DNA from 3 places in the Streptomyces sp. NPDC102270 genome. Region 1 is predicted to be linked to each of the others. Evidence: predicted binding sites of a transcription regulator. Region 1 holds the regulator's gene; each other region holds the start of a gene.
What was found. Region 1 encodes HrcA, which represses chaperone genes, less so after heat shock. Its sites were predicted from a motif close to TTNGCACTCNGNNNNNCNGAGTGCNAA; they were not measured.
Positions count from the first base shown of each region.

Region 2: the regulator HrcA is predicted to act here: its motif matches at 4,440-4,466, upstream of groES (co-chaperone GroES).
Region 3: the regulator HrcA is predicted to act here: its motif matches at 2,158-2,184, upstream of groL (chaperonin GroEL).

Region 1 is NZ_JBIWLX010000001.1:104,128-114,629, reverse strand. Features, by position in the region: gene ACIRP7_RS00495 (SpoIIE family protein phosphatase) at 1-110, shown strand, start outside; gene hemW (radical SAM family heme chaperone HemW) at 141-1,373, shown strand; gene ACIRP7_RS00485 (DUF3097 domain-containing protein) at 1,582-2,388, opposite strand; gene ACIRP7_RS00480 (MBL fold metallo-hydrolase) at 2,423-3,151, opposite strand; gene hrcA (heat-inducible transcriptional repressor HrcA) at 3,303-4,319, shown strand; gene dnaJ (molecular chaperone DnaJ) at 4,320-5,459, shown strand; gene ACIRP7_RS00465 (nitronate monooxygenase) at 5,624-6,700, shown strand; gene ACIRP7_RS00460 (16S rRNA (uracil(1498)-N(3))-methyltransferase) at 6,697-7,446, shown strand; gene ACIRP7_RS00455 (VOC family protein) at 7,464-7,856, shown strand; gene ACIRP7_RS00450 (hypothetical protein) at 7,936-8,469, shown strand; gene ACIRP7_RS00445 (S41 family peptidase) at 8,515-10,502, shown strand, end outside.
Region 2 is NZ_JBIWLX010000004.1:198,349-208,850, forward strand. Features, by position in the region: gene ACIRP7_RS08660 (MOSC domain-containing protein) at 1-585, shown strand, start outside; gene ACIRP7_RS08665 (SDR family NAD(P)-dependent oxidoreductase) at 636-1,409, shown strand; gene ACIRP7_RS08670 (ester cyclase) at 1,473-2,162, shown strand; gene groL (chaperonin GroEL) at 2,250-3,875, opposite strand; gene groES (co-chaperone GroES) at 3,987-4,295, opposite strand; gene ACIRP7_RS08685 (polysaccharide deacetylase family protein) at 4,594-5,385, opposite strand; gene ACIRP7_RS08690 (polysaccharide deacetylase family protein) at 5,382-6,329, opposite strand; gene ACIRP7_RS08695 (methyltransferase domain-containing protein) at 6,421-7,614, shown strand; gene ACIRP7_RS08700 (cell wall-binding repeat-containing protein) at 7,592-9,634, opposite strand; gene ACIRP7_RS08705 (RNA polymerase sigma factor) at 9,749-10,502, opposite strand, start outside.
Region 3 is NZ_JBIWLX010000002.1:56,853-67,354, reverse strand. Features, by position in the region: gene groL (chaperonin GroEL) at 370-1,995, opposite strand; gene ACIRP7_RS03190 (cold-shock protein) at 2,706-2,912, opposite strand; gene ACIRP7_RS03185 (MoaD/ThiS family protein) at 3,356-3,631, opposite strand; gene thrC (threonine synthase) at 3,628-4,908, opposite strand; SAM riboswitch class I at 4,926-5,084, opposite strand; gene ACIRP7_RS03175 (glucosyl-3-phosphoglycerate synthase) at 5,246-6,217, shown strand; gene ACIRP7_RS03170 (trehalose-6-phosphate synthase) at 6,278-7,675, shown strand; gene otsB (trehalose-phosphatase) at 8,096-8,935, shown strand; gene ACIRP7_RS03160 (DUF3263 domain-containing protein) at 8,961-9,194, opposite strand; gene ACIRP7_RS03155 (ABC transporter substrate-binding protein) at 9,243-10,451, opposite strand.

The sequences.
Region 1 (10,502 bases):
CGGGGCTGGACGCCGAGCTGATCGCGGAGCGGATCAAACGGCTGGTCCACGAGTTCGGGGCACGGCCGCCGGAGGACGATCTGGCGCTGCTGGTGCTGCAGGCGGAGTAGGTGCCCGCGGGGTGCTGGACAATGGAGGACATGCCTTCCGCACTCCCCGACGGCGAACCCGTCCCCGACGACGGCTCACTCCCCGCGTCCGCGCTCACCGGGTCCGCCGACCGCCCTCTCGGCTTCTACCTGCACGTTCCGTACTGCGCGACCCGCTGCGGCTACTGCGACTTCAACACCTACACCGCGACCGAGCTGCGCGGTTCGGGCGGGGTGCTGGCCTCCCGCGACAACTACGCGGACACCCTGATCGACGAGATCCGCCTGGCCCGCAAGGTCCTGGGCGACGACCCGCGCCCGGTGCGCACGGTGTTCGTCGGGGGCGGTACGCCGACGCTGCTGGCCGCCGGGGATCTCGTACGGATGCTGGGGGCGATCCGTGACGAGTTCGGGCTGGCCGCGGACGCGGAGGTGACCACCGAGGCGAACCCGGAGTCGGTGGACCCGGCGTATCTGGCGGCGCTGCGGGAGGGCGGCTTCAACCGGGTGTCCTTCGGGATGCAGAGCGCGAAGCAGCACGTCCTGAAGGTGCTGGACCGCACGCACACGCCGGGGCGGCCCGAGGCGTGCGTGGCGGAGGCCCGCGCGGCGGGGTTCTCGCACGTCAACCTCGACCTGATCTACGGCACTCCCGGCGAGTCCGACGACGACTGGCGGGCGTCCCTGGAGGCGGCGATCGGCGCCGGCCCCGACCACGTGTCGGCGTACGCGCTGATCGTCGAGGAGGGCACGCAGCTGGCCCGTCGTATCCGTCGGGGTGAGGTGCCGATGACGGACGACGACGTGCACGCGGACCGTTATCTGATCGCGGACTCGGTGCTGGCGGAGGCCGGATTCGACTGGTACGAGGTGTCGAACTGGGCTACCTCCGAGGCGGGCCGCTGCCTGCACAACGAGCTGTACTGGCGGGGCGCCGACTGGTGGGGCGCCGGACCCGGGGCGCACTCGCACGTGGGCGGGGTGCGGTGGTGGAACGTGAAGCATCCGGGCGCGTATGCGGCTGCGCTGGCCTCCGGGAAGTCACCCGGAGCGGGCCGCGAGCTGCTCTCGGAGGAGGACCGGCGGGTCGAGCGGATCCTGCTGGAGCTGAGGCTGCGCGAGGGGGCGCCGCTGTCGCTGCTCCGGGAGGAGGGTCTGACCGCCTCTCGGCGCGCGCTGGGGGAGGGGCTGCTCGAGGAGGCGCCCTACGGGGAGGGCCGGGCTGTACTGACGCTCCGGGGGCGGTTGCTGGCGGACGCGGTGGTGCGGGATCTGGTGGATTAGGCGCCTGGTGGGAGATGACTCGGCGGAATTGTGTGGCGGCTGCGGGCCGGTGGGGGCTGGTCGCGCCCACGCGGCGGTAGCCGCACATCGATACAGCCCCGCGCCCCTGAGCAGGTTGCGGCTGCGGTCGGTCACACGCTGATGTAGCTGCACGCCACAACGAACCCGCAGCCGTACGTCCCGCCCGCAGGCTCGCCGCGCGTATCCGCTACGGCGCCGTGACGAAGTCGATCAGTTCCTCCACCCGCCCCAGCAGCTCCGGCTCCAGGTCCCGGTAGGACCCCACCCGTTTCAGGATCGCCTGCCACACCGCGCCCGTGTTCTCGGACGGCCAGCCCAGAGCCTTGCACACGCCGGTCTTCCAGTCCTGGCCGCGCGGTACCCGTGGCCACGCCTCGATGCCCAGGGCCGACGGCTTCACGGCCTCCCAGATGTCGATGTACGGGTGTCCGACGACCAGGGCATGCTCGCTGGTCACCGACGCGGCGATACGGGACTCCTTGCTGCCCGGCACCAGGTGGTCCACCAGGACGCCGAGCCGGGCGTCCGGGCCCGGCGCGAATTCGGCCACGATCGACGGCAGGTCGTCCACGCCCGCCAGGTACTCCACGACCACGCCCTCGATGCGCAGGTCGTCGCCCCACACCTTCTCCACCAGCTCCGCGTCGTGACGGCCCTCGACGTAGATACGGCCGGCGCGGGCCACGCGTGCGCGTGCGCCGGGGACGGCCACCGACCCGGACGCGGTACGGGAGGGTCGTACGGGAGACGCGGCCGTCGGTCTGACCAGGGTCACCACCCGGCCCTCCAGGAGGAAACCGCGTGGCTCCAGCGGGAACACCCGGTGCTTGCCGAAGCGGTCCTCCAGAGTGACCGTGCCCGCCTCGCAGCGGATCACCGCGCCGCAGAAGCCCGTGCCCGGTTCCTCGACCACCAGACCGGGCTCGGCGGGCACCTCCGGCACCGGCTTGGGCTTCTTCCACGGAGGGGTCAGGTCGGCGGAGTACTGGCGCATTCGGATGACGATAGGAGAACCGGCCCGGGGATCACTACGACACGCCGAAACGCGCGGCCAGCGCGTCCCGCTGCGCCCTCACGAACGCCGCGTCCACCACCGCTCCGTGACCGGGCACGTACAGCGCGTCCTCGCCGCCCAGTGCCAGCAGCCGGTCCAGCGCGGCGGGCCAGTGCGCCGGTAGGGCGTCCGGGCCCGCCTGCGGTTCGCCCGACTCCTCGACCAGGTCGCCGCAGAAGACGACCTCCGGGGCGCCGGGCACGAGGACGGCGAGGTCGTGGGCCGTGTGGCCGGGGCCGAGGTTCGCCAGCAGGACCTGGCGGCCGTCGCCGAGGTCGAGCGTCCACTCGCCCGAGACGTGATGCCGGGGCGAGACGAGGGCGTCCACCGCCTCATCGGCCACCGCCGGGTCCAGTCCGTTGCGCACCGCGTCCGCCCGCAGTTCCGCGCGGCCGCGCCGCCCCGCCAGCACCGTCTCCACGCCCACCGCGCCGAACACCTCCGCCCCCGCGAACGCCGCCGCACCGAAGACATGGTCGAAGTGGGGGTGGGTGAGCGCGAGATGGGTCACACGGTGGCCGGCCAGTTCCTCGGCCTGCGCACGCAGCCGGGCACCCTCCGCGAGGCCCGAGCCCGCGTCCACCAACAGGGCCGTGCCCGCGCCGATCACCAGGCCCGCCGTACAGTCCCAGCCCGGCAGCCGGCACCGTCCCACCCCGGCCGCGACCCGCTCCCACCCGAGCTCTTCCCAAGTCACCGTCATACCGCGACGCTAGCCGTACGACCGGTCACGCCAGGACCAGCCTTGCCCAGGGAGTACCCCACCGCCGTACACTGGCCCGGGGACGCTGGCACTCGGGCGGACAGAGTGCCAGGGCAAGGCGCCAAGGGAACGACTTCTGGAGGTGTGCGCGATGCTGAGTGAACGCAGGCTTCAGGTGTTGCGCGCCATCGTCCAGGACTATGTCGGCACCGAGGAGCCGGTCGGGTCGAAGGCCCTGACCGAGCGGCACAACCTCGGAGTCTCCCCGGCGACCGTCCGCAACGACATGGCGGTCCTGGAGGACGAGGGGTTCATCGCCCAGCCGCACACCAGTGCCGGGCGGATCCCGACCGACAAGGGCTACCGGCTGTTCGTCGACAAACTGGCGGGCGTCAAGCCGATGACCGCGCCCGAGCGCCGCGCGATCCAGAACTTCCTCGACGGCGCCGTGGACCTCGACGACGTCGTGGCCCGCACCGTGCGGCTGCTCGCGCAGCTCACGCGGCAGGTCGCCGTCGTGCAGTACCCGTCCCTCACCCGCTCGACGGTGCGGCACGTGGAACTGCTCTCGCTCGCCCCCGCGCGCGTGATGCTCGTGCTGATCACGGACACCGGCCGGGTCGAGCAGCGCATGGTCGACTGCCCGGCCCCCTTCGGCGAGGCCTCGCTCGCCGATCTGCGGGCGCGGCTCAACAGCCGGATCGCCGGGCGGCGGTTCGCGGATGTGCCGCAACTGGTCGAGGACCTGCCCGAAGGCTTCGACGTCGAGGACCGGGGTACGGTCTCGACAGTGCTCTCCACTCTTCTGGAGACGCTCGTCGAGGAGAACGAGGAGCGGCTGATGATCGGCGGCACCGCGAATCTCACCCGCTTCGGACATGACTTTCCCCTCACGATCCGGCCCGTCCTGGAGGCTCTCGAGGAGCAGGTCGTTCTCCTCAAGCTCCTTGGTGAGGCCGGGGATTCGGGCATGACCGTACGTATCGGTCACGAGAACGCCTACGAGGGACTCAACTCCACTTCGGTGGTGTCGGTCGGTTACGGTTCGGGCGGCGAGGCAGTCGCCAAGCTCGGCGTGGTCGGACCGACCCGCATGGATTACCCGGGAACGATGGGAGCGGTACGCGCAGTGGCACGGTACGTCGGACAGATCCTGGCGGAGTCGTAAGTGGCCACGGACTACTACGCCGTTCTCGGCGTGCGCCGCGACGCGTCGCAGGATGAGATCAAGAAGGCGTTCCGTCGGCTCGCGCGCGAGCTGCACCCGGACGTCAACCCGGATCCCAAGACCCAGGAGCGGTTCAAGGAGATCAACGCCGCCTACGAGGTGTTGTCGGACCCGCAGAAGAAGCAGGTCTACGACCTCGGCGGTGACCCGCTCTCGCAGGCCGGCGGCGGTGGCGCGGGCGGCTTCGGGGCCGGTGGGTTCGGGAACTTCTCGGACATCATGGACGCGTTCTTCGGTACGGCGTCGCAGCGGGGTCCGCGTTCGCGCACCCGGCGCGGCCAGGACGCGATGATCCGGCTGGAGATCGAGCTCGACGAGGCGGCCTTCGGTACGACGAAGGACATCCAGGTCGACACGGCGATCGTCTGCACCACCTGCAGTGGTGAGGGCGCGGCGCCGGGGACCTCGGCTCAGACGTGTGACATGTGTCGCGGCCGCGGTGAGGTGTCGCAGGTGACGCGGTCCTTCCTGGGCCAGGTCATGACGTCCCGCCCGTGCCCGCAGTGCCAGGGCTTCGGCACCGTGGTCCCGACCCCGTGCCCGGAGTGCGCCGGCGACGGCCGGGTCCGCTCGCGCCGCACGCTCACGGTCAAGATCCCGGCCGGTGTGGACAACGGCACCCGGATCCAGCTCGCGGGCGAGGGCGAGGTGGGCCCCGGTGGCGGTCCCGCCGGTGACCTGTACGTCGAGATCCACGAACTCCCGCACTCGCAGTTCCAGCGCCGGGGCGACGACCTGCACTGCACGGTCACGCTCCCGATGACCGCGGCCTCCCTCGGCACCAAGGTCCCGCTGGAGACCCTGGACGGCCTGGAGGAGGTCGACATCCGCCCGGGCACCCAGTCCGGCCAGTCGATCCCCCTGCACAGCCGGGGCGTCACCCACCTGCGCGGCGGCGGCCGGGGCGACCTCATCGTCCACGTCGAGGTCCAGACCCCCACCAAGCTGGACCCCGAGCAGGAGCGCCTCCTGCGCGAGCTGGCCAAACTCCGCGGCGAGGAACGGCCCACGGGGCAGTTCCAGCCGGGGCAGCAGGGACTGTTCAGTCGGTTGAAGGATGCGTTCAACGGTCGTACGTGAGCTGGGGGGCGACTGCCGGGGGTCCGGGGGTTGTCCCCCGGGCAGACAGAGTCAGCCGGGCCAGCAGGGACTGTTCAGTCGGTTGAAGGACGCGTTCAGCGGGCGTACGTGAGCTGTCCAAGGGCCGATTCGGACTTGTTCGGAGGACGTGACAACATGCCGTCATGTCCTCCGCACTGACCGATCTCTTCCCTCATCCGATCGTGCAGGCCCCCATGGCGGGCGGCGTCTCCGTGCCGCGCCTCGCCGCCGCCGTGTCCGATGCGGGCGGGCTCGGATTCCTCGCCGCCGGGTACAAGACGGCCGACGGGATGTACCAGGAGATCAAGCAGCTGCGCGGGCTGACCGGACGCCCCTTCGGCGTCAACCTCTTCATGCCGCAGCCGGAGTATGCCGACCCCGCCGCCGTCGAGGTCTACGCCCACCAGCTGGCCGGGGAGGCCACCTGGTACGACACCGAGCTCGGCGACCGCGACAGCGGCCGTGACGACGGGTACGACGCCAAGCTCGCCGTGCTCCTCGACAACCCCGTGCCGGTGGCCTCCTTCCACTTCGGCATCCCGAGCAGCGAGGCCCTGGAGTCGCTGCGCCGCGCCGGCACCTTCACCCTCGTCACCGCGACCACTCCCGAAGAGGCCCTCGCCGTGCAGTACGCGGGCGCCGACGCGGTCATCGCGCAGGGCGTCGAGGCCGGCGGTCACCAGGGCACCCACCGCGACCTCCCCGAGCAGGACGGCGCCGGCCTCGGACTCCTCTCCCTGGTCGCCCAGATCCGCGAGACGGTGACCATCCCGGTCGTCGCCGCCGGCGGCATCATGCGCGGCAGCCAGATCGCCGCCGTCCTCGCCGCCGGCGCGAGCGCGGCCCAGATCGGCACGGCGTTCCTCGCCAGCCACGAGTCCGGCGCCCACGACGTGCACAAGCAGGCGCTGACCAACCCCCTCTACGTCCGCACCGAGCTGACCCGCGCCTTCTCCGGCAGACCGGCCCGTGGCCTGGTCAACCGCTTCCTGCGCGAGCACGGACCGTACGCGCCCGCGGCCTACCCCGAGGTCCACCACCTCACCGTCCCGCTCCGCAAGGCCGCCGCCAAGGCCAAGGACGCGCAGGGCATGGCGCTGTGGGCGGGCCAGGGTCACCGGATGGCACGCGACCTGCCCGCGGGGCAGCTCGTGGAGATACTCGCGGCCGAACTCGACGCAGCGAGGACAGCGTTGTCGGGCAAGGGAGACCTGCGATGACCGCACCGGTGTTCGTGGTCGAGCACTTCGACGCGGGCGGCGACGGACGGTACGTCCTCGACGGCCCCGAAGGCCGCCACGCCGTCTCCGTGAAGCGGCTGCAGCCCGGCGAGGACGTCATCCTCACCGACGGCGCCGGACGCCGGGCCGACTGCGTGGTGTTCGCCGCGGAGGGCAAGGACCGGCTGATCGTCCAACTGGGCCCGGTGCGCGAGGAACCCCGGGCGCAGCCCCGCATCACCGTCGTCCAGGCCCTCCCCAAGGGCGACCGCGGTGAACTCGCCGTAGAGACCATGACCGAGGTCGGCGTCGACGCCATCGTGCCCTGGCAGGCGGCCCGCTGCATCACCCAGTGGAAGGGCGACCGGGGCCTGAAGGCGCTCGGCAAGTGGCGGGCCACCGCACGCGAGGCCGGCAAGCAGTCCCGCCGGGTCCGCTTCCCGGAGATCGCGGACGCGGCAAGTACCAAGCAGGTTGCCGCACTTCTCGCCAATGCCGACTTCGCCGCCGTGCTCCACTCCGACTTCGAACGCGGCAGTGTGCCGCTGGCCACCGCCGAACTCCCCGACGAGGGCGAGATCGTGCTGGTCGTCGGCCCCGAAGGAGGCGTCGCCAAGGACGAGTTGGCGCTCTTCGAGGAGGCCGGTGCGCGCGCCTACGTCCTCGGGCCCACCGTGCTGCGCACGTCGACCGCCGGAACCGCGGCGACCGCTCTGCTCCTCGGCCGTACCGGCCGCTGGTCCTGACCCCTGGAAGGACGGCCGTGGAACTCGCCCAAGTACGCTTGCTCGTCACCGACTTCGCCGCCTGCTACCGCTTCTACGCCGAGGTCCTCGGCCTCAAGCCCCAGTCGGGGGCGGTGCAGGGGCCGTACGAGAAGTTCAGCCCCGCCACCGGCTCGGCGGGCATCGCCCTGCAGGACCGGTCGATGATGGCGGCGGTCCTCGGCGAACTGGGTGACACGGCCACCGGCCACCGCTCCCTGGTCGTGCTGCGCGTCGACGACCTGGACACCTACTGCGAGCAGATCGCCGCCCGCGGCGCCACCCTGCTGCACGGCCCGTCCCCGATGACGGACCGCATGCGCGTCGCCCACCTCAAGGACCCGGAGGGGAACCTGGTGGAGCTTCAGGAGTGGCTGCTGCTGCGCACCTGAGCACCGCGGCACCCGACCGGCGCACAGGTGGCCGTATGCGCCCTACCGTCCCGGGCGGGACGGTGGCAGGCTGCCCTGCATGGTGGCGTTGAGACGGAACCGGCGTCGGCCGCGCGGGGTGCGAGCAGCGGGTGCGATGGGGGTTGCCGTGCTGGCCGTGGGCGGGGTCGCCGCCTGCGATCCGACCGGTGCGGTCAGCTCCGCGACCGTGGCGTACACCACCGACCAGCTGGTCACCAAGGAGCTGAACCGGCAGAAGGCCGACGTGAGTTGGCTGACCTGCACGGCCTCCTACGACAACGGCGACCGGACACCGAGTTCCAGTGTGAACACCGTCGCCACCGTCGACTGCGACGGCAAGACACGGGACGGCAAGGACATCACCGTCAAGGGCAAGGTGACCCGGACCGTCAGCGGCGCGTGTGTGCGCGGGGACCTCACCGCCACCGTCGGCGGCAGACAGTGGTTCCGCGTCGACGGGCTCGGCGACTGCACCGCCACACCCACGCCCCCGGCCGGTGACCCGCGGCAGCCCGGCCCGACCGTCACCGTGACCGTCACCAAGACGATCTGGTGCCAGAAGGACCCGCAGTGCTGGCCCGACGGCAAGTGATCGAAACCTCTGTGCACGGCCACCGCCCGTGCGTAGGGTAATCGGGTGACACAGCCTGCGACGTCTGCATATCTCCGGTTTCCGCACCTGCGGGGCGAGTTGGTGGCCTTCACCGCCGAGGACGACGTGTGGCTCGCGCCGCTCGACGGCGGACGTGCCTGGCGGGTCAGCGCGGACAACGTGCCGGTCACCCACCCCCGTATCTCGCCCGACGGCACCACCGTCGCCTGGACCTCCGCCCGCGACGGCGCCCCCGAGGTGCACATCGCCCCGGCCGACGGCGGACCGGCCAGAAGGCTGACCCACTGGGGCAGCGCACGCACCCAGGTACGCGGCTGGACCCGGGACGGCGAGGTCCTCGCGATCACCACCCACGGCCAGGCCAGCCTGCGCCGCAGCTGGGCGCACACCGTCCCGCTCGACGGCGGACCCGGCACCACCCTGCCGTACGGCCCCGTCGGCCATGTCGCCCACGGCCCGGCGACCGTGATCCTCTCCGCGCCCATGGGTCGCGAGGCCGCCTGGTGGAAGCGCTACCGAGGCGGTACGGCGGGCAAGCTGTGGATCGACCGCGACGGCGACGGCGAGTTCGTACGGCTCCACGAAGAGTTGGACGGAAACCTGGAGTACCCCGTGTGGGCGGGCGACCGGATCGCCTTCCTCTCCGACCACGAGGGCACCGGAGCCGTCTACTCCTCCCTCGCCGACGGCTCCGACCTGCGTCGGCACACCCCCCTCGACGGCTACTACGCCCGGCACGCGGCAGGCGACGGCACCCGGGTCGTCTACACCTCCGCCGGCGAGCTGTGGATCCTCGACGACCTCGACGGCGCCGAACCGCGCTGCCTGGAGGTCCGGCTCGGCGGGCAGCGTGCCGACCGGCAGCCCTTCCCCTTGGACGCCTCCCGCTGGTTCGGCTCGGCCGCCCCCGACCACACCGCACGCGGCAGCGCGGTCGCCGTACGCGGAGCCGTCCACTGGGTCACCCACCGCTCCGGCCCGGCCCGCGCGCTCGCCGCCGAACCCGGCGTCCGGGCCCGGCTGCCGCGCACCTTCCGCACCGAGGGCGAGGAGTGGGTGGTGTGGGTGACGGACGCGGAGGGCGACGACGCCCTGGAGTTCGCACCCGCCACCGGCCTCGCCCCCGGCGCCACCCCGCGCCGCCTCGCCGCGGGACAGCTCGGCCGCGTCCTGGGCCTCGCCATGGCCCCCGACGGCAGCCGGGCCGCGGTCGCCGCGCACGACGGCCGCGTGCTGCTCGTCGAGCGGGAGACCGGCGAGGTCCGCGAGGTCGACCGCAGCGAGGACGGCGACGTACGGGGCCTGACGTTCTCGCCCGACTCGGCCTGGCTCGCCTGGTCGCACCCCGGCCCCGCCCCGCTCTGCCAGCTCCGCCTCGCCAACACCACCGACCTGTCGGTCACCGAGGCGACCCCGCTGCGCTTCCAGGACTACGCCCCCGCCTTCACCCTCGACGGCAAACACCTGGCCTTCCTGTCCAACCGCTCCTTCGACCCGGTCTACGACGAGCACGTCTTCGACCTCGCCTTCGTCGTCGGCGACCGCCCGCACCTGATCACCCTGGCCGCGACCACCCCGTCCCCCTTCGGCCCGCAGCGACACGGGCGCCCCTTCGAGGCCCCCGACAAGGACGAGACCCCCGACAGCGAGGGCACCCCGGCCACCCGTATCGACCTCGAAGGGCTCGCCGACCGGATCGTGCCCTTCCCGGTGGAGGCCGGCCGCTACTCCAACCTGCGCGCGGCCAAGGACGGCGTGCTGTGGCTGCGCCACCCCGTCCAGGGTGTCCTCGGCTCCTCCCGGGCCACCCCCGACGACCCCGACCCCAAGACCGACCTCCAGCGCTACGACCTCGCCCAGCAGCGCCTCGAGCACCTCGCCGTCGACGCCGACCACTTCGCCGTCAGCGGCGACGGCAAGCGGGTGCTGCTGTGGACCGACGGCCGTCTGAAGGTCGTACCGAGCGACCGCCGCGCCTCCGGTGACGACGACAGCGACACGAACATCTCCGT
Region 2 (10,502 bases), on a different contig from region 1:
CGGCCGGTCGACGGACCGGTGCGGGTGGCCGCGCCCGGGCCCAAGGGCATCGGCGGCAGCGCGCTCGCCGGGGACGCGGTGTGCAAGAAGCAGCACCACGGCGGCGACGACCAGGCCGTGTACGCGATGGCGCGCGAGGACCTGGACGTGTGGGAGGGCGAGCTGGGGCGCACCCTGGCCAACGGCGCGTTCGGCGAGAACCTCACGACCGAGGGCATCGACGTCTCCGGCGCGCGGATCGGGGAACGCTGGCGCATCGGGCCCGAGGTGGTGCTGGAGGTCACCAGCGCGCGGATCCCGTGCGGCACCTTCCAGGGCCACATGGCGGAGGAGCGGTGGGTGAAGCGGTTCACGCAGAAGGGCGCGCCGGGCGCGTACCTGCGGGTGATCCAGCCGGGCGAGATCCGTACCGGGGACCCGGTCGAGATCGTGCACCGGCCGGACCACGACGTGACGGTCGCCCTGGCCTTCCGGGCGATGACCACCGAACGGCCGCTTCAGCCACGGCTGTTGGCGGCGGGAGAGGCGCTCCATCCGGAGGTGCGGCAGTGGGCGCTGGAGTATGTGGAGAAGTACGGCGCCTGACGGGCCCTCGGCAAGCGGACGCTGTCGGTCCAGGTCATTAACCTTGCGCCATGACAACGGCATTGATTACGGGATCGACCGCGGGCATCGGTGCCGCGTTCGCACGACGGCTGGCGGCTGACGGGCACAACCTGGTGCTGGTGGCCCGCGACACCAAGCGGCTCCGGGAGCAGGCGACCGAACTCCACGACCGGCACGGCATCGAGGCCGAGGTCCTCACCGCCGACCTCGCCACGGACCCCGGCATCGAGGCGGTCGCCGCCCGCCTCACCGACCGCAGGTCCCCCGTCGACCTTCTCGTCAACAACGCCGGCTTCGGCAACAAGGGCCGCTATCTCGACGTCTCCATGGCCGACGAGCTGAAGATGCTCAAGGTGCACTGCGAGGCGGTGCTGCGACTGACGTCGGCGGCGACGGAGGGGATGCGGGAGCGCGGGCGCGGGGGCGTCGTGAACGTCGCGTCGGTGGCCGCGTTCGTGCCTCGCGGGACGTACGGCGCCTCGAAGGCGTGGGTCGTGCAGTTCACGCAGGGCGCGGCGAAGGACCTGGCGGGGAGCGGGGTCCGGCTGATGGCCCTGTGCCCGGGGTTCGTGCGGACCGAGTTCCATCAGCGGGCCGGGATGGGCACGGACAACATCCCGGGCTGGATGTGGCTCGACGCGGACAAACTGGTCGCCGCGGCCCTCGGTGACCTGTCCCGCGGCAAGACCCTGTCGATCCCGGATCCGCGGTACAAGGCGCTCATGGGGCTGGTGAAGGTGGCGCCGCGGGGGCTGCTGGGCGGGATCACATCGAGGACGGGCCGCAAGTACGGGCCGCAGTAGGGCCCGAAAAGGCGGACAATGGTGCCGTAATGCCGGACCCAGGGGGGCCGGAGGCGATCGCGTATGACGTTCGTACAGCTCATCGACTGCAGGACCAGCCGTTTCGACGAGATGGACCGGCTGATGGACACGTGGGTCGAGCAGACCAAGGGGAAGCGGACCGCGACGCACGCGGTGGTCGGCAAGGACCGCTCCGACGCGTCGCACTTCGTCGAGATCGTGGAGTTCCCGTCGTACGAGGAGGCGATGCGGAACTCCGGACTGCCGGAGACGGGGCGGATCTTCGAGGACATGGTCGCCCTGTGCGAGGAGACGCCCACCTTCACGGACCTGGACGTGGTGCGGGACGAGCAGCTCAACCCGGCGACGTCACGGCAGTTCTTCGAGCGGGCCGGGCGGTCCGAGACGGATCTCGTGTTCGAAGGGTTCTCCGACGACTACCTGGAGCATGTCCCGGCCTACCCCGGCGACGTGGACCTGGAGGGTTCGCGCCAGGTGTATGCCGGGTGGAGCCAGGCCTTCGATCTCGCCTTCCGGGTCGACGACCAGATCGCCCAGGGCGACCAGGTGTGCACCCGCTGGACCCTGGCCGGCCGGCACAAGGGCGATTTCCTCGGAATTCCGGCCACCGGCCAGGACATCACCATGACCGGCATCACCTGGCACCGGTTCCGGGACGGGATGATCTGCGAGGGCTGGTGGCAGTACGACCGGGCCGGGCTGCTGGAACAGCTGGGAGTGCTCGGGGAGTGACCCGCGAAGGGGGGCGTGACCCGCGAAGGGGAAGGGCCCCGGTCCGGCACTCGTGTGCGGAACGGGGCCCTTTGCGAGCGGTGAGGCTCAGTGGGAGTGGCCGTGGCTGTGACCACCGGCGGCCGGCTCCTCCTCTTCCTTCTTCTCGACGACCAGGGTCTCGGTCGTCAGGAGGAGGGAGGCGATGGAGGCGGCGTTCTCCAGGGCGGAGCGGGTGACCTTGACCGGGTCGATGACGCCGGCCTTGACCAGGTCGCCGTACTCGCCGGTCGCGGCGTTGAAGCCCTGGCCCTTGTCGAGCTCGGCGACCTTGGAGGTGATGACGTAGCCCTCGAGGCCGGCGTTCTCGGCGATCCAGCGCAGCGGCTCGACGACGGCCTTGCGGACGACGGCGACACCGGTGGCCTCGTCGCCGGTCTTGCCCAGACCGCCTTCGAGCACCTTGGCGGCGTGGACCAGAGCGGAGCCACCACCGGAGACGATGCCCTCCTCGACCGCGGCGCGGGTCGCGGAGATGGCGTCCTCCAGACGGTGCTTCTTCTCCTTCAGCTCCACCTCGGTGGCGGCGCCGACCTTGATCACGCACACGCCGCCGGCCAGCTTCGCGAGGCGCTCCTGGAGCTTCTCGCGGTCCCAGTCGGAGTCGGTGTTCTCGATCTCGGCCTTGATCTGGGCGACGCGGCCCGTGACCTCGGAGGAGTCGCCGGCACCGTCGACGACCGTGGTGTCGTCCTTGGTGACGGTGACGCGGCGGGCGGTGCCGAGCACGTCCAGGCCGACCTGGTCGAGCTTGAGACCGACCTCCTCGGAGATGACCGTGGCGCCGGTGAGGACCGCCAGGTCCTGGAGCATCGCCTTACGGCGGTCACCGAAGCCGGGGGCCTTGACGGCGACCGCGTTGAAGGTGCCGCGGATCTTGTTGACGACCAGGGTCGACAGGGCCTCGCCCTCGACGTCCTCGGCGATGATCAGCAGCGGCTTGGAGGCACCCGACTGGATGACCTTCTCGAGCAGCGGGAGCAGGTCCTGGATCGAGGAGATCTTGCCCTGGTTGATCAGGATGTACGGGTCGTCGAGGACGGCCTCCATACGCTCCTGGTCGGAGACCATGTACGGCGACAGGTAGCCCTTGTCGAAGGCCATGCCCTCGGTGAAGTCCAGCTCCAGACCGAAGGTGTTGGACTCCTCGACGGTGATGACACCGTCCTTGCCGACCTTGTCCATCGCCTCGGCGATGAGCTCGCCGACCTGGCTGTCCTGGGCGGACAGACCGGCGACGGCGGCGATGTCGGACTTCTCGTCGATCGGGCGGGCGGTCGCGAGGAGCTCCTCGGACACGGCCTTCACCGCGGCGTCGATGCCCTTCTTCAGGGCAGCCGGGGAGGCACCCGCGGCGACGTTCTTCAGGCCCTCGCGGACCAGCGCCTGGGCGAGCACGGTGGCGGTGGTCGTACCGTCACCCGCGATGTCGTTGGTCTTGGTCGCCACCTCCTTCACCAGCTGCGCGCCGAGGTTCTCGTACGGGTCGTCGAGCTCGACCTCACGGGCGATCGTGACACCGTCGTTGGTGATGGTGGGAGCGCCGAACTTCTTGTCGATGACGACGTTGCGGCCCTTGGGGCCGATCGTCACCTTGACCGTGTCGGCAAGCTTGTTGACGCCGCGCTCGAGGGCGCGACGGGCGTCCTCGTCGAACTTCAGGATCTTCGCCATGGGAGCGTGAGCCCTCTCGGAAATCTAGGGGAAAAGAGACTGCGCCCCGGGCGCCCGGCTTGTCAGTGGTCGGGGGGCCAGGGGCGCAGCTCAAAGAAATGCTTCGGTGAATTACTTCTCGATGATCGCGAGCACGTCGCGAGCCGAGAGGACGAGGTACTCCTCGCCGTTGTACTTCACCTCGGTGCCGCCGTACTTGCTGTACAGCACGATGTCGCCGACGGAGACGTCGAGCGGAAGACGGTTACCGTCCTCGAAGCGGCCCGGGCCCACGGCCAGGACGACGCCCTCCTGGGGCTTCTCCTTCGCCGTGTCCGGGATGACCAGGCCAGAGGCGGTGGTCTGCTCGGCGTCGAGCGGCTGGACCACAATGCGGTCCTCGAGCGGCTTGATGGCAACCTTGGAGCTGGTGGTCGTCACGATCCGACCTCCCCCTTCGGAGATCACGGGGTTGACTGTCTGAGGTGGCGACCAGGTGGATCCGTCGTCGCGGGTGCCGGACCTGCCCGTCGCTGTGTTGGCACTCTCCAGGGGGGAGTGCCAGACCCGAGACTATGACCGTGATTAGCACTCGGTCAAGCGGAGTGCCAATTCGCGGCGCGCCTGAGCGGAATTCGGGTGCGCGTGAGTGGGGGTTGCCGTTCTGGTGGGCTGCCGCCCCCAGGCTCCCGCTTCGGCCCAAAGCCCTCGTCCTCGATCGCCAGACGGGCTGGATTGCCTACAGATAGTCCTCCAGCCGCCCCACTGCCAGCCCCCGCCGCTGGATCTCCCGCAGCAGCCCCGTCGTGCGTTCCGTCAGGGTCGGTCCCCTCGCCTCTCCCGACGCCACCGAGACGATGTCGCCCGCCCGCAGCGGCCGCCGTGGCCCGTCCTCCTCCAGCGCCACGCTCCACAGCACCACCGCCGAGAGCCCGCAGTCGGCCGCCGCGCGCAGGGTCGTGCGGTCGTACGTGCCGTAGGGCGGCCGGAACAGCCGTGGCCGGATCCCGAAGCGGGAGCGCACCTTCTCCTGCTGGCCGCAGATCTCGGCGCGCTGGCCGGTGTACGGCAGCCCGCGCAGGGCGGGGTGGTCCAGGGTGTGGTTCTGGATGCTCGCGCCGACCGACCGCAGGCGCGCGAAGTGGCCGTAGCCGGGGCCGATGACGCTGTCCGTGAGGAACATGCTGACGGGCAGCCGCAGTTCACGGACCAGGTCGACGAAGCGCGGGTCCTTCTCCGCGCCGTCGTCGTAGGTGAGGAAGACGACCTTGTCGGACGTCGGCACCCGCTTCACCACCGGCGGCACCCGGCCCGGGTCCGCCACCGGGCGCGCCGGCACCCGCGGGGGCGACGGCAGCGGGGCCGCGAGACCCCAGTGGCGGTACGGCCGTCCGTCCGCCCTTGCCGGCCCGTACGACCCCACCCGCTGGGCCGCCTTCTTGCCCAGCCGTTCGATGGGGTCGACGGACTGGGCGCAGCCGGCGAGGAGTACGGCCGCCAGTGCGGCGGCGAGCAGGGTCCGCGGTCTCACAGGTAGTCCTCGAGGCGTGCGACGGCGTACCCCTCGGCCGTGACCTTGTCCAGGAAACGGCGGGCCATGTCGGTCATCGTGCCCTTCCAGTCCTCCCGGCCCCGGAAGTGGCTGAGCACGATGTCGCCGGGGTGGATCCTCTGGTCCCACTCGCGGTACTCCCAGTGGTCGACGAAGACCTCTTCGTTCCAGATCGGCGCGTACCCGATGCCGCAGGACCCGGCCGCGCGCAGGGTGTCCTCGTTGTAGTTGCCGTACGGCGGGCGGAAGAGCGCGGGCCGCGTGCCGTAGTGCTTCTCGATGACGTCCTGCATGCCGCAGATCTCGTGCTTCTGGCGGGCGTACGACAGCGCGGGCAGGTAGGGGTGGTGGAGGGTGTGGTTGTTCAGCACGACCCCCGCGTCCCGCATCTTCGCGAAGTAGCCGTAGTCGTCCTTGACCAGGTAGTCGCTGAGGAAGGCGGTGTAGGGGATCTTCAGCTCGCTCATCATCCGCAGGAACGCGGGGTCCTTCTCGGCGCCGTCGTCGATGGTGAGGAAGACGATCTTCTCTTCGGTGGGGATCGTGGTGAAGACCGGGGGCAGCCCCTTCTCCTCGTGGCCCTCGACCTCGAAGCCCTCGCGGGTGGTGATGCGGGGCTTGGTCACGGGCGCGGGCGGCGCCGTCAGTGGGACCTGCTTCAGCCCCCAGCGCCTGGCGGCGGCGATCCGCCTCTGCTCGGCGCGGAGCCTGGCGGCCCGGATGACGGTCTTGTCGGCCTGGAGGTCGGCGGCGGGGGCGGCCGCGGGGGCCGCAGGTGCCTTGAGGGGCCGCTGCGGCCGTGCGTCCGTCCCGGCCGGGCGGGCGCAGCCGGAGACCAGGGCGGCCACGGCCAGGAGGACGAGTCCGCCGCGGATCGACACCCTCAACGCACCATTTTTATCGTTTTGTCCTACTGTTCCCATGGCGCCGGATCCTCGCAGGTCAGGGCGGAGCACCCGGGCCGACACCGCCGCCCGGAAGCGGACCGTCCACCGACTGGCCCACAATGACCCGGTGACCGACCTCGCCCCCCTCCTCACTCCCGAGGGCCGTGCCCTCCTCGACGACGTGCGCGGCACCGCCCCCGCCGACGAACTCGCCGTCGCCACCCGGCTGCGCCGCGAGCACCCCGCCGAGCTGGTCTCCGCGGCGCTCGGCCAGGCCCGGCTGCGGCAGCGGGCGGCGGCGAAGTTCGGGGCCGAGGACGCGGAGCGGATGTTCTTCACGCCCAACGGGGTCGAGCAGTCGACGCGGGCGAGCGTGGCGGCGTACCGGGCCGAGCGGCTGCGGGCGCTCGGTGTCACCTCCGTCGCGGACCTGTGCTGCGGGATCGGCGGTGACGCGATCGCGCTGGCCCGCGCCGGGATCCGGGTCCTCGCGGTGGACCGGGACCCGCTGACGGCGGCGGCCGCGCGGGCCAACGCGGACGCGCTGGGACTCGCCGGCCTGATCGACGTACGGGAGGCGGATGTCACGGAGGTCGACACGGCCGCGTACGACGCCGTGTTCGTGGATCCCGCGCGGCGCGGCGGGCGGGGTCGCATCTTCGATCCGGAGGCCTACTCGCCGCCGCTGTCCTGGGCCGTGCGAGCGGCTCTCAAGGCCCCGCACGCCGCGCTGAAGGTCGCGCCGGGCATCCCGCACGAGGCGGTTCCGTCGGAGGCCGAGGCGGAGTGGATCTCCGACGGCGGGGACGTGAAGGAGGCGGTGCTGTGGTTCGGCACCGCGCCGGGCGCCGTCCGGGCAACGCTGCTGCCGGGACCGCGGACGCTGCTCGGGCGGGGCCTCCCCGACCCCGAAGTCCGGTCCGTGGGGCGGTACTTGTACGAGCCCGACGGTGCCGTCGTCCGGGCCCATCTGGTCGCCGAGGTGGCCGAGGACCTGGACGGCGGGCTGATCGACGAGACCATCGCCTACGTCACCGCCGACGCACTGCACCCGACGCCGTACGCCACCGCCTACGAGATCACCGACCGGCTCCCCTTCAACGTGAAGAAGCTGAAGGCGCTGCTGCGGGAGCGGGGGGTCGGGATCCTCACCGTGAAGAAGCGGGGGTCGGCCGTCGAGCCGGAGGAGTTGCGGCGCAAGGCGCTGCCGAAGTCGCAGGGGCCGCACTCGGCGACCGTGTTCCTGACCCGGGTCGCGGGGGCGCCGACCATGCTGATCGGCGCCCCCGCGAGGGCCCTTACTGGTGCTGGACCGTCCTGAGCGACTCCAGGTGCGGGTCGGCGCCGACCGGGCCGGTGCGCGCCGCGGTGGCGTTCCGGGTCTCGTCGCCGCCGGTGCGCAGGGCGCTCGTGCGGCTGCTCGCCGGCTCGTCGCCGTTGCGGAACGGTGTGTAGACGACCTGGGCGCTGTTCGCGGCGACCGAGGCGCCCGCCGAACCGAGGGTGCCCGCCGAGAGGTTGCCGGTACCGCCGAAGGCGATCACGGAGTTGGTGCTCGCGGACTCGCGCAGCAGATAGCTCGTCAGCTCGGGCGAGAGGGAGGCGCGGGAGGTCCACAGGACCGGCCCGAAGACGTTCATCGCCCCGGCCGCCGACAGCCCGTCACGCCAGGAACCGGAGTAGGCGAGGGCCACGTTGCTCGGCGTGCTCCACCAGAACTTGGCGACGGCCACCGAGAGGGCGGCCCTGGTCTTCCCCGAGATCGGGTAGTACGAGTACGAGGAGGGCCACCGGGAGAAGTCCGTGTGGGTCAGCGCGTACCTGGCGTCCGCACCCACCGGGATGAGCATGGTCTTCGCGGGGTTGAGGCCGTTGAGGTACGACTTCACCGACGAGGACAGCTTCTTGCCGTTGGTCAGGACGAGGCCGCCCGCGCTGCTCGTGCCGTCGGCGCCGGCCGCGGCGGCGGCCGGGAGGGACGCGTAGGCGTCGGTGCCGGAGGCCAGGAACACGTACTTCGGGCTGGTGGTGATCGTCTTGGCCACGGCCACCGAGGTAGCGAAGCGGTCCGCGCCGGTCAGCCGCTTGGGCGTGAAGCCGAGGGCCTTGACCTGGGAGGTGACCGTGGAGCTCAGGACGGACGGGGAGCCGAGGAGATAGACGTTGGCGCCCCGCTTCAGCACCCGCTTCAGCTCGGCCTTGACCGCCGCCGACAGCCCGCCCTTCGGGGTCGCGAGGACCGGCCCCTGCTTCTTGCCGGCCAGCGCGGGCGCGGTCAGCGCGTACGCGGTGCTGTCCTGGTTGGTCAGCACGGCCGCCTTGGCGTCCATCAGCCCCGGCGCGCTGGTGCCGACCTTGTTCCAGGTCCAGCGGGAGGCCGCGACGACGGTCGGGGTGCTGCCGGAGCCCCAGATCCGGGCGGTGTTGTTCTTGCGCAGCGGCTGCCAGCTGGGGTCGCTGCCCTGCGGGGTGCCCGGGACGGCCGTGCGCTCACCGGTGGCGACGTCGGCGTACTCGGTGGTCTGTACGTCGGTGCTGTCGCCCGTGGTGTGCGCGTCGAAGACGATCCGGGTGCCGGTGGGCGACCAGGACGGGTTGGCGACGTAGCCGGGCCCGGTGGTGAGCTGCTTGACGTCGGTGCCGTCGGCCTTGGCCGTGAAGATCTGCTGCTTGCCGTCGGTGTCCTTGCGGACGAAGGCCAGCTTGGTGCCGTCGGGCGAGTAGGCGGGCTGCCCGGCGTTGCTGAGGACCCGCTTGACCGTCTTGGCGGTCGGGTCGTAGACGTACACGCCGGCGTTGTCGTAGCAGCCGTAGTTGATACGGCGTTCGAAGGCGACCGTGCCCGACGGGCTCACCGTCGGGTCGGTGTCGCAGACGCTGGACGGCTCCAGGGCCGACGACAGCAGCGGGCGGGGCGCCCAGGAGGCGTCGGAGGGGCCGTAGGCGAGCTGGCCGCCGGTGGAGAAGACGACGTAACGGCCGCCCCACCAGAACGTCAGGTCCTGGTACTGGGCACTGGAGCGCACGCCCTCCGCCCAGGGCAGGGTGAACTTCGAGCCGCCGCTGGGGCGGATGCTGCTGATCTGACTCGCGGAGGTGACCAGACGGCTGCCGTCCGGGGCCCAGGCGGCGTAGCCGCCGTAGGTGTTGGGCACCGCGGTCTGCTTGCCGGTGGCGGTGTCGACGAGCACCGGGCCGTCGGTGAGGATCCGGCCCTCGGTGCCCGGCCAGGGGCCCGCGTCGTCGGCGGCGGCGCCGGGGGCGGCGGCCAGGGTGCCCACCGCGGCGAGCGCCGCTGCGGTCGCGAGCGCCGCGGCACGGCGGCGCGTGAACAGTCTCAAGTTGTCATCCTCTACAGGGTTTTCACGGTCTCCACACAGAGACTGAGTCACTGTAGGTCGCCAACAGGACAGCAGGGGAACGAATTTACTGATGTGCAACTGTTCGACGAAGGATTACTGACCGCACTCCCGCGCCCGGTCCAGCAGCAGTTCCCGCTCCCGCTCGTTGCGGGTCAGCGCGGCCGCCCGTGCGAACTCGGCCCGCGCCTCGGTCGTCCGTCCGAGGCGGGCGAGGAGATCGCCGCGCACGCTCGGCAGCAGGTGGTAGTCGAGCAGGGCGGGTTCGGCGGTGAGCGCGTCGACGATCTCCAGGGCCGGGCCCGGGCCCTCGGCCATCGAGACGGCGACCGCGCGGTTGAGTTCGACGACCGGGGAGGGGGTACGGGCAGCCAGCAGGGCGTAGAGGGTGGCGATGGCCGGCCAGTCGGTCTCGTCGTAGGAGTACGCGTGCGCGTGGCAGGCGGCGATGGCGGCCTGCAGGACGTAGGGGCCCGGGGCGCCGGTGGCCGTCGCGTCGGCGCGGCCCAGGGCCTTGATGCCGCGGGCGATGAGCATGCGGTTCCAGCGGCTGCGGTTCTGGTCCCTGAGCAGGACCGGCTCGCCGCGCGGTCCGGTGCGGGCGGCCGTGCGGGAGGCCTGGAACTCCAACAGGGCCGCCAGGCCGTGCACTTCGGGTTCCTTGGGCATGAGGGCGGACAGCAGGCGGGCCAGGCGCAGGGCGTCCTCGCACAGGGAGGGGCGCAGCCAGTCGTCGCCCGCGGTGGCCGCGTACCCCTCGTTGAAGATCAGGTAGATGACGTCGAGGACCGAGCCGAGACGGGCCTCGCGGTCGGGGCCGTAGGGCACCTCGAAGGCGATGTTCTTCGTG
Region 3 (10,502 bases), on a different contig from region 1:
GGCAGAGCGGGTTCCATGGAGAACTGGCGACACTTGAAAGAGGCTCCCCCTGACGCGGGGGACAACTCCGCAGGACCCTTGCCCACGCACCTGAAACCCCGGCCACGCACGTCAGAAGCCCGCCCCACGAGTGCGGGGCGGGCTTCTTGTGGAGCGCCGGGCAGGCCTTGCACCTGCATCTCCCCGCAGGAAGCGGGGCGTCTTTCCTTGGACCACCAACGCGTAGTCGACCGACGGGAGTTCACGTCGGGCGGCTCGTGATCAAGCATAGCGCAAGAAAAGCCCGGGGGCGGACACCTCCTGTTTCCAGGAAGTGCCGCCCCCGGCAAGGACGTTGATCAACCGTCAGGCCTGGCGGCCAGGGGTCGATCAGAAGTCCATGTCACCGCCCGGCATGCCGCCGCCGGCCGGGGCAGCGCCCGCCTTCTCCGGCTTGTCGGCGATGACGGCCTCGGTGGTGAGGAACAGCGCGGCGATGGAGGCGGCGTTCTGCAGGGCAGAGCGCGTGACCTTCGCCGGGTCGATGATGCCTTCGGCGATCATGTCGACGTACTCACCGGTCGCGGCGTTCAGGCCGTGGCCGACGGGCAGGTTGCGCACCTTCTCGACGATGACGCCACCCTCGAGACCACCGTTGACGGCGATCTGCTTGAGCGGGGCCTCCAGGGCCAGCTTCACGGCGTTGGCGCCGGTCAGCTCGTCACCCTCCAGGTCCAGCTTCTCGAAGACCGAGGAGGCCTGGATGAGGGCCACGCCACCACCGGCGACGATGCCCTCCTCGACGGCCGCCTTCGCGTTGCGAACGGCGTCCTCGATGCGGTGCTTGCGCTCCTTGAGCTCGACCTCGGTCGCGGCACCGGCCTTGATGACGGCGACGCCACCGGCGAGCTTCGCCAGGCGCTCCTGGAGCTTCTCGCGGTCGTAGTCCGAGTCGCTGTTCTCGATCTCGGCGCGGATCTGGTTGACCCGGCCCTGAACCTGCTCGGAGGAGCCGGCACCGTCGACGATGGTGGTCTCGTCCTTGGTGATGACGACCTTGCGGGCGCGGCCCAGGAGGTCGATGGTGGTGTTCTCCAGCTTGAGGCCGACCTCCTCGGAGATGACCTCGCCGCCGGTGAGGATGGCGATGTCGTTCAGCATCGCCTTGCGGCGGTCACCGAAGCCCGGGGCCTTGACGGCGACGGACTTGAAGGTGCCGCGGATCTTGTTGACGACCAGGGTCGACAGGGCCTCGCCCTCGACGTCCTCGGCGATGATCAGCAGCGGCTTGCCCGACTGCATGACCTTCTCCAGGAGCGGGAGCAGGTCCTTGACGGAGCCGATCTTGGAGTTGGCGATGAGGATGTAGGGGTCGTCGAGCGACGCCTCCATCCGCTCCATGTCGGTGGCGAAGTACGCCGAGATGTAGCCCTTGTCGAAGCGCATACCCTCGGTGAGCTCCAGCTCCAGACCGAAGGTCTGGGACTCCTCGACGGTGATGACGCCTTCCTTGCCGACCTTGTCCATCGCCTCGGCGATGAGCTCGCCGATCTGGGTGTCGGCGGCGGAGATGGAGGCCGTGGAGGCGATCTGCTCCTTGGTCTCGACATCCTTGGCCTGCTCGAGCAGGGCGGCGGAGACGGCCTCGACGGCCTTCTCGATACCGCGCTTGAGAGCCATGGGGTTGGCGCCGGCGGCTACGTTGCGCAGGCCTTCCTTGACCAGGGCCTGAGCGAGCACGGTCGCGGTGGTCGTACCGTCACCGGCGACGTCGTCCGTCTTCTTGGCGACTTCCTTGACCAGCTCGGCGCCGATCTTCTCGTACGGGTCCTCGAGCTCGATCTCCTTGGCGATGGAGACACCATCGTTGGTGATCGTGGGGGCGCCCCACTTCTTCTCGAGGACGACGTTGCGGCCCTTGGGGCCGAGCGTCACCTTCACGGCGTCCGCGAGCTGGTTCATGCCGCGCTCGAGGCCGCGCCGCGCCTCCTCGTCGAACGCGATGATCTTGGCCATGTGAAGTGGTCCCTCCAGGACTGGGGGTGATTCCTTCGGACCGCGCCCGCGCCCGCGACGGACGGCTCGCCGGCCTGTGGATCCTTGCCCCACAAGGCCTGCGGGCCTCACCGACCCGGTCCATCTTTGTCACTCTCACCTTCAGAGTGCTAACGCCAATGATTAGCACTCGGCATGGTCGAGTGCAAGCGCCTCTCGCGTATCGGGCCCCCGGGGCGGGGGTGGGTGGGCTGTCCGGGCGGGTCGTCCGGGGGGCGTCAACGGGGCCGGCTTCGGGGTGTCGTGCCTCGTCGCGACTGCGGTCGGGGTGGGACTCGCGGGGTGGGGAGAGGCCGGGCGGGCCGCAAGCCGCGTACGGCGGGCAGGGGACGGGGTGGGGGGGTCCGCCCGCAGCGGCCGGCGTCCGTTACCGGGCATCACTCAAGGGACCGAGCCGCCGGACCGAGGACGGACACCCTCCACCCCGGCACCGACCTGCAACACACCTGCACGCGCTACCCAAGGCCCCACCGGAGCCGCACGGGCCGCCGCAGGCATCCAGGGGCGCGGGGAACTGCGCACCACACTCGCCCCCACCGGACCCGCAGACAAACACTGCTCAACCGCCGGAGGTACACGCATGCCGAAGGGCCCGTACCCATGACTCCCCATGGGGTACGAGCCCTCCGAAGAAGAACGAAGAACGACGCTGTTGTTACCCGGCGCGTGCTTCAGCCAGTCGCGAGACGGACCATGTCCGCCTGCGGCCCCTTCTGACCTTGCGAGATCTCGAACTCGACCCGCTGGCCCTCTTCAAGGGTGCGGTAGCCGTCCATCTGAATCGCGCTGTAGTGGACGAATACATCCGCACCACCGTCGACCGCGATGAAGCCGTACCCCTTCTCCGCGTTGAACCACTTGACGGTGCCCTGAGCCATGCCTAACTCCCCTATTACTGGCCCTTGCACGGATCCACACTTCATGGATCCGGGTCAGACCTCACCCCCCACATGGTTGGGGGCGTGCGCCGGAACGCGTCGACCGCGGCTGAATGTATCTGTCCAACTGCCGTCTGCAACAGGTCAATCGGACGAGAATTCTGGACGGAAGGGGTCCGGAATGTAGTGAGAATTCACCCGAATTCGGGGCAAGTCGGGCCCCATAAAAGGAGCATAAGACGCAAAGAACCCACACATTTTGGCTACTTCTCGTCGCATCCGAAGTCGGAACTCATATGCGTCCGGCATGAAGGAAGTAGCAGGTTCCCCAACTGTACCGTGCTCAACCATAGAGAATTGCCCCCTCCGCTTCTCTCGCGGAGAGGGCAATCGGATGAACACTCGGTAATTTCTGTTACCGAAGGTAATGACCAGTCATACGGTCACCCGCCGGCGACCGCCGGGATGATGGAGACACCGGCCCCGTCGGGCGTCACCGTCTCCAGCCCCTGCTCGAACCGCACATCGTCGTCGTTGACGTACACATTCACGAACCGCCGCAGCTTGCCCTGGTCGTCGAGAACACGCGCCGCGATACCGGTGTGGTTCTTCTCCAGATCGGCGATGACCTCGGCGAGGGTCCCACCCTCGGCCTGCACCTCGGCCTTGCCGCCGGTGTAGGTGCGCAGGATGGTGGGGATGCGGACGTTGACGCTCATGCGAGGCCAGCCTCTCGGAAAGAGTCCAGATTCGGACGGATCGTGGCGGTGAGCCCGGTACCGGCCACCGCGTCCAGGGTCTTGAGACCGTCGCCGGTGTTCAGCACCACCGTGGTCTTCGTCGGGTCGAGGACGCCGTTCGCGATCAGCTTGCGGGTCACACCCACCGTCACGCCACCCGCGGTCTCCGCGAAGATCCCCTCGGTCCGCGCCAGCAGCTTGATCGCGTCGACGATCTGCTCGTCGTTCACGTCCTCCACCGCACCGCCGGTACGACGCGCGATGTCCAGCACGTACGGACCGTCCGCGGGGTTGCCGATGGCCAGCGACTTGGCGATGGTGTCCGGCTTCTGGGGGCGGACCACGTCGTGCCCGGCCTTGTACGCCACCGACACCGGCGAGCACCCCTCGGCCTGCGCGCCGAAGATCTTGTACGGCCTGTCCTCGACGAGCCCCAGCTTGATCAGCTCCTGCAGACCCTTGTCGATCTTCGTGAGCTGCGAGCCGGAGGCGATCGGCACGACCAGCTGGTCGGGGAGCTTCCAGCCCAGCTGCTCGCAGATCTCGTACGCCAGGGTCTTGGAGCCCTCCGCGTAGTACGGCCGCAGGTTGACGTTGACGAAGCCCCAGCCCTCGCCGGCCGGGTCGCCGATCAGCTCGGAGCAGAAGCGGTTCACGTCGTCGTAGTTGCCCTCGATGCCGACGAGCTCGCCGCCGTAGATCGCGGCCATGACGACCTTGCCCTGCTCCAGGTCGTGCGGGATGAACACGCAGGAGCGGAAGCCGGCCCGGGCCGCGGCGGCACCCACGGCGCCGGCCAGGTTACCGGTGGAGGAGCAGGAGAGGGTGGTGAAGCCGAAGGCGCGGGCGGCCTCGATGGCCTGCGCGACGACGCGGTCCTTGAAGGAGTGCGTCGGGTTGCCGGAGTCGTCCTTGATGTACAGGCCGCCGGTCACGCCGAGCTCGCGGGCGAGGTTGTCGGCCTTGACGAGGTGGGTCCAGCCGGGGTTGATGTTGGGCTTGTCGGCCACGTCCGCGGGGACGGGCAGCAGCGGGGCGTAGCGCCAGATGTTCGAAGGTCCCGCCTCGATGCGCTTGCGGAGCTCCTCGGTTTCGTAGGCCGAGAAGTCGTACGCGATCTCGAGCGGGCCGAAACACTCCTCGCAGGCGAAGACCGGGCCGAGCGGGACGCGGTGGCCGCATTCGCGGCAGCTCAGTGCCGCGGCGGGACCCAGATCGACGGAGTTCGTGGTGCTTGCAACAGTCTGCGCAGCCATGGAGGCGAGGCCCTTTCTCCTCATCTTCCTCACGACGCACTTCGCCGTGAGACGGATTTGGCACCTTCCCGAGTCGGGAGCCTCGCGGAGACGATCGTCAGCGATCGCTACGAGAACCGACTGGAGGGTTGCCGGGGCTTCATCGGGCCGTATCCCTCTGCCCCTCTGGATGAGCGGTATGAAGTTGTTAACGGCGGCCACCCAGGACATGCGATGGTCATCCGCGTTGTTCAAGACTGTAACCGAAGACCAGGACAGTTGAGAGAGACGTCCGAACCGCGAGATGACCTACCCAACAGCCGCTTCCAGCGGCGGGCACGCTAAGGAGCCGCGCACTGTGCTGAACGAAGTCGAGCGCTGGCTGGCCACCAGGTCCTGGTCCGCGACTGATCGCCCGCTCCACCGGATCATGGCCGCGAAGCGGAGTTCGGGACAGACCGTCAGTGTCGTCCTGCCCGCGCTCAACGAGGAGGAGACGGTCGGTGACATCGTCGCCGTGATCCGTCATGACCTCATGCAACAGGTCCCGCTAGTCGACGAGATCGTCGTCGTCGACTCGGGATCGACCGACCGCACGTCCGAGGTCGCGGCCGCGGCCGGCGCGCGGGTCGTCCACCGCGACGACATCCTCCCGCGCATGCCCGCCGTGCCCGGCAAGGGCGAGGTCCTGTGGCGCTCCCTGCTGGTCACCAGCGGGGACATCGTCTGCTTCATCGACGCCGACCTGAAGGAGTTCTCCTCGGACTTCGTCTCCGGCATCGTCGGCCCGCTGCTCACCGATCCCGGGGTCGACCTGGTCAAGGGCATGTACGACCGTCCCCTGGGCACTGAGTTGGATTCGCTCGCCTCCGGCAAGACCGCCGGGCAGGGCGGCCGGGTCACCGAGCTCATGGCGCGCCCGCTGCTGAACATGCACTGGCCGCAGCTGGCCGGTTTCGTGCAGCCGCTGGGCGGCGAGTACGCGGCCCGGCGCTCGTTGCTGGAGCAGCTTCCGTTCCCCGTGGGCTACGGCATCGAGCTGGGCATGCTGGTCGACGCCCTGCACCTGGTCGGTCTTGACGCCCTCGCCCAGGTCGACGTCGGGGTGCGCAAGCACCGCCACCAGGACGGCCAGGCCCTGGGCCGGATGTCCGCAGCGATCTACCGCACCGCCCAGCTGAGGCTGGCCCGCGGCCATATGATCCGGCCCGCCCTCACCCAGTTCGAGCGGGGCCGGGACGGCTTCGAGCCGCGGACGTACTCCGTGGACACCGAGGAGCGGCCGCCGATGGTGGAGATCGCGGAGTACGCGGAGCGGAAGGTCGCGTAAGTGCGCGGAAGTGCGCAACCGCACGTTTGAGCGTTTGGGGGCCGGGCTAGGTTGAGGCGTATGGCGTCAACCAACAGTGCTGCTCAGGTGCTGGTCGCGTCCAACCGCGGCCCGGTCTCGTACGAAGTGCGCGAGGACGGCTCGCTGCATGCCAAACGCGGTGGCGGCGGGCTGGTCTCGGGCCTGTCGGCGATCGGCTCCGACGCGGGCTCCCTGTGGGTGTGCTCGGCGCTCGGCGACGGCGACCGCGAGGCGGTCCGGCGGGGGGTCGGCGAGGCGGGGGTCCGCATGCTCGACATCCCGGCCGACGTGCACGCCGACGCGTACAACGGCATCGCCAACTCGGTGTTGTGGTTCGTCCACCACCTGCTGTATCAGACCCCGCTGGAGCCGTCCTTCGACGCGGAGTTCCGGCGGCAGTGGGCGTCGTACGAGACGTACAACCGCGCGTTCGCCGAGGCGCTGGCGGAGGAGGCGGCCGAAGGGGCGGCGGTCCTGGTCCAGGACTACCACCTGTGCCTGGTGCCGGGCATGCTCCGTGAACTCCGCCCCGACCTGCGCATCGCCCACTTCTCACACACGCCGTGGGCGCCGGTGGACTACTTCCGGATGCTGCCCGACGACATCGCGGGCCGGCTCCTGCGCGGCATGCTGGGCGCCGACCGGCTCGGCTTCCTCACCCGGCGTTGGGCGGACGCGTTCACGGCCTGCTGTACGGAGCTCGCGGACGGGCTCGGCGAGACCCGGATCGGGGTGCACGGGCTGGGCGCGGACGCGGACTTCCTGCGCGCCCGTTCCCACGAGGCCGACGTCGAGGAACGCATCGTCGGACTGCGCGAGGAGATCGGCGCGGGCCGGAAGACGATCGTGCGGGTGGACCGGACCGAACTGTCCAAGAACATCGTGCGCGGGCTGCGGGCCTACCGGCGGCTGCTGGAGTCGCGGCCGGAGTGGCGGGAGCGGGTCGTGCACGTGGCGTTCGCGTATCCGTCGCGGCAGGACCTGGCGGTGTACCGGGACTACACGGCCGAGGTGCAGCGGGTGGCCGAGGAGATCAACGACACGTTCGGCACACCGGGCTGGACGCCGGTCCTGCTGAATCTGAAGGACGACTTCGCGCGCTCCCTCGCGGCGTACCGGCTGGCCGACGTGGCGCTGGTCAACCCCATCCGGGACGGCATGAACCTGGTCGCGAAGGAGGTGCCGGTGGTGTCCGACGAGGGGTGCGCGCTGGTGCTGTCGCGGGAGGCCGGGGCGTACGAGGAGTTGGGTGACGACGCGATCGTGGTGAACCCGTACGACGTGGAGCAGACGGCGGCGGCCCTGCACGAGGCCCTGACGATGCCGGCCCACGAACGGGTGGAACGCGCGAAGAGGCTCACCGCGGCGGCTACGGCACTCCCGCCGGCCCAGTGGTTCCTGGACCAGCTGAACGCCCTGAAGGCGGTGGATGGGTGAGCAGCGTGGGCGACCGCCCCCGGTGAGCGCTCGGCCGTAGGGCGCACCTGGCGCCGAGGCCGGGGACCCCGGCGAGCGACTGCGCAGGTCAGCCGCCTGACCGCCTGACCGACCGACGCCTAACCAACTGACTGACCGACCACCTGACCGGCCGACCACCTGGCAGCCCGACCGACCGACGCCCAACCGACTGACCGGCCGACCAACTGGCCAGCTGACCGGCCGATCGCCTGATCGTCTGACCAACCGACCAACCGACTGCGGACCGGCCGACCGGCTGACCGCGGGCCGGCTGGTCGGCTGGCCGCCTGGCCACCTGACCGACTCGACCGCCTGGCCGACTGTCGCAACCGATCGCCCCGACCCACCGATGCCGTGACTGCCCAGACTGCCGAACCCCACCCCGCGGAAAGGGACCCCATGAGCCACACCGACCCCGGTGCCCTGCCGAGCCCGGTGACGTCTGCCGGGCGGGACGGCCTGCGGGCGCTTCTCGCGGAGCCGCGGCGGGCGGTGATCGGGCTCGACTTCGACGGGACGCTGGCGCCGATCGTGGCGGATCCGGAGCAGGCGCGGGCGCACCCCGAGGCGGTGGCCGTCCTCGCCGCCCTGGCGCCGAAGGTGGCCTCCGTCGCGGTGATCACCGGCCGCCCGGCCGAGATCGCGGTCCGCTACGGCGGCTTCGCGGGCGTGCCCGGCCTGGAGCACCTGACCGTCCTGGGCCACTACGGAGCGGAACGCTGGGACGCGGCGACGGGCGAGGTCACGGCGCCCGAGCCGCATCCCGGCGTGGCCGCGGTCCGTGCCGAGCTGCCGGAGCTCCTCGACGGGACCGGCGCCTGGGTCGAGGAGAAGGGCGGCCGGGCGGTGGCCGTGCACACCCGCCGCGCCCCGGACCCGCAGGCCGCGTTCGACGCCCTCCGCACCCCTCTCGGCGACCTGGCCGCCCATCACGGCCTGATCGTCGAGCCGGGCCGACTGGTCCTGGAACTGCGCCCCCCGGGCATGGACAAGGGCGTGGCCCTGCTGACCCACGTCCGCGACCTGTCCGCCGGCTCCGCCCTCTACGCCGGCGACGACCTGGGCGACCTGCCCGCCTTCGCCGCGGTCGATCAACTCCGCGGGGCCGGCACCCCCGGCCTGCTGGTGTGCAGCGGCAGCGACGAGGTGGCGGAACTGCGCAAGCGGGCGGACCTGGTGGTGGACGGCCCGGCCGGTGTGGTGGGCCTGCTGCGGGGCCTGGCGGAACGGCTCGCCTGACCCGCAGCCGACGTTCAGCCGGCCCTCAGCGCTCCGCCCGCCGGGCCTCCCGCACCCGCCGCAGCCGGTTCACCGTCACCGGGTCGAACACGAGCGCGCGTTCGTCGTCCAGCAGGGCGTTGAGCAGCTGGTAGTAGCGGACCGGCGCCAGGCCGAGTTCCTCGCGTATGGCCCGCTCCTTGGCGCCGGGCCCGGCGAAGGAGCGGCGCTCCAGCGCGAGGATGTCCCGCTCCCGGCGGTCGAGTTCCGCATGCTCCATGCCCCCGACCGTAACGTCCGCCACGGACAGACAGCGCCTACCCGGTGCCTACTCGGCGTTCCGCGCGGTCAGCTGCAACGCGCGCAGTACCTCCGTGGGGTTCCCGTCGGAGCTCACCGCCGAGCCGATCCGCCGTTTCACGGCCGCGCTGACCGAGGCCCAGGACGTCTTGCCCACCGGAGGCAGCTCCGCGGAGGGCAGCGCGTCGAGGAAGGGCTTGAGGTCGGCGTCCCGGGAGGCCCTGCTCATGACCTCGGAGGCGGAGTTGGTCACCGGCAGCAGGTCGTACTCCCGGGAGAAGGCGAGCACGTTCTTCTCGCTGTAGACGAAGTCGAGGAAGTCGCCCACCTGCTCGGCGTGCCCGTTCTGCTTGAAGGCCATCATCCAGTCGGCGACCCCCATGGAGTTCTTGGTCGGCCGGTCGGCGCCGGGCATGGGCACCATCCCGAACTTCACCCCCTTGTCGGCGGCGATCTTCATCAGCGAGGGGTGCCCGTTGAGCATCCCGACGTCCCCGGCGGCGAACGCCGAGAACGCGGCGGCCCGGTTCAGGTTCTCGGGTGCCACCGGACCGGTCAGTCCCTTGCCGACGAGGTCGTCCTTGAGCCAGGTCAGCGTCGCGATGTTCTCGTCGGAGTCGATGCCGTACGTGCCGACGTCGTCGACGTACCCGCCGCCCCCGCTCAGCAGCCACTGCATGGTCTCGGCCTGCGCCTCCTCGGGGCCGAGCGGCAGCGCGTACGGGTATTTCACCCCGTCCGCCTTGAGCGCCTCGGCGTCGGCGGCCAGCTGCTTCCACGTCTTCGGCGGGGTGAGCCCGGCGTCGGCGAAGAGGGTCTTGTTGTAGAAGAGCAGCCGGGTCGACGCGGCGAACGGCATTCCGTACTGCATCCCGTTGATCCGTCCCGCGGAGCCGAGCTGGGCGACGAAGTCGGCCTGCTCCCGGATCCCGATCAGGTCGTCGGCCTTGTAGAGCAGCCCCTTGTCCGCGTAGTCGGCGTACGCGCCGATCTGCGCCATGTCGGGCGCCTTCCCGGCGTCGACCAGCTCCTTGACCTTGCGGTCGACATCGGTCCAGGAGTACACGCTGACGTCGATCTTCACGCCGGAGTGCCGGGCCTCGTACTCCTTGACGAGCTCGTCCCAGTACTTCTGGGAGCTGTTGGCCGAGCTGTCGCCGTAGTCGGCGGCGACCAGCTTCAGCGTCACCTCGTCCGATCCTTCGCCCATCCCGCAGCCACCGAGGACCGCCGTCATACCCAGTGCGGACACTGCCGCGATCGTTCCCGTCCTACGCCGCCGCACCGA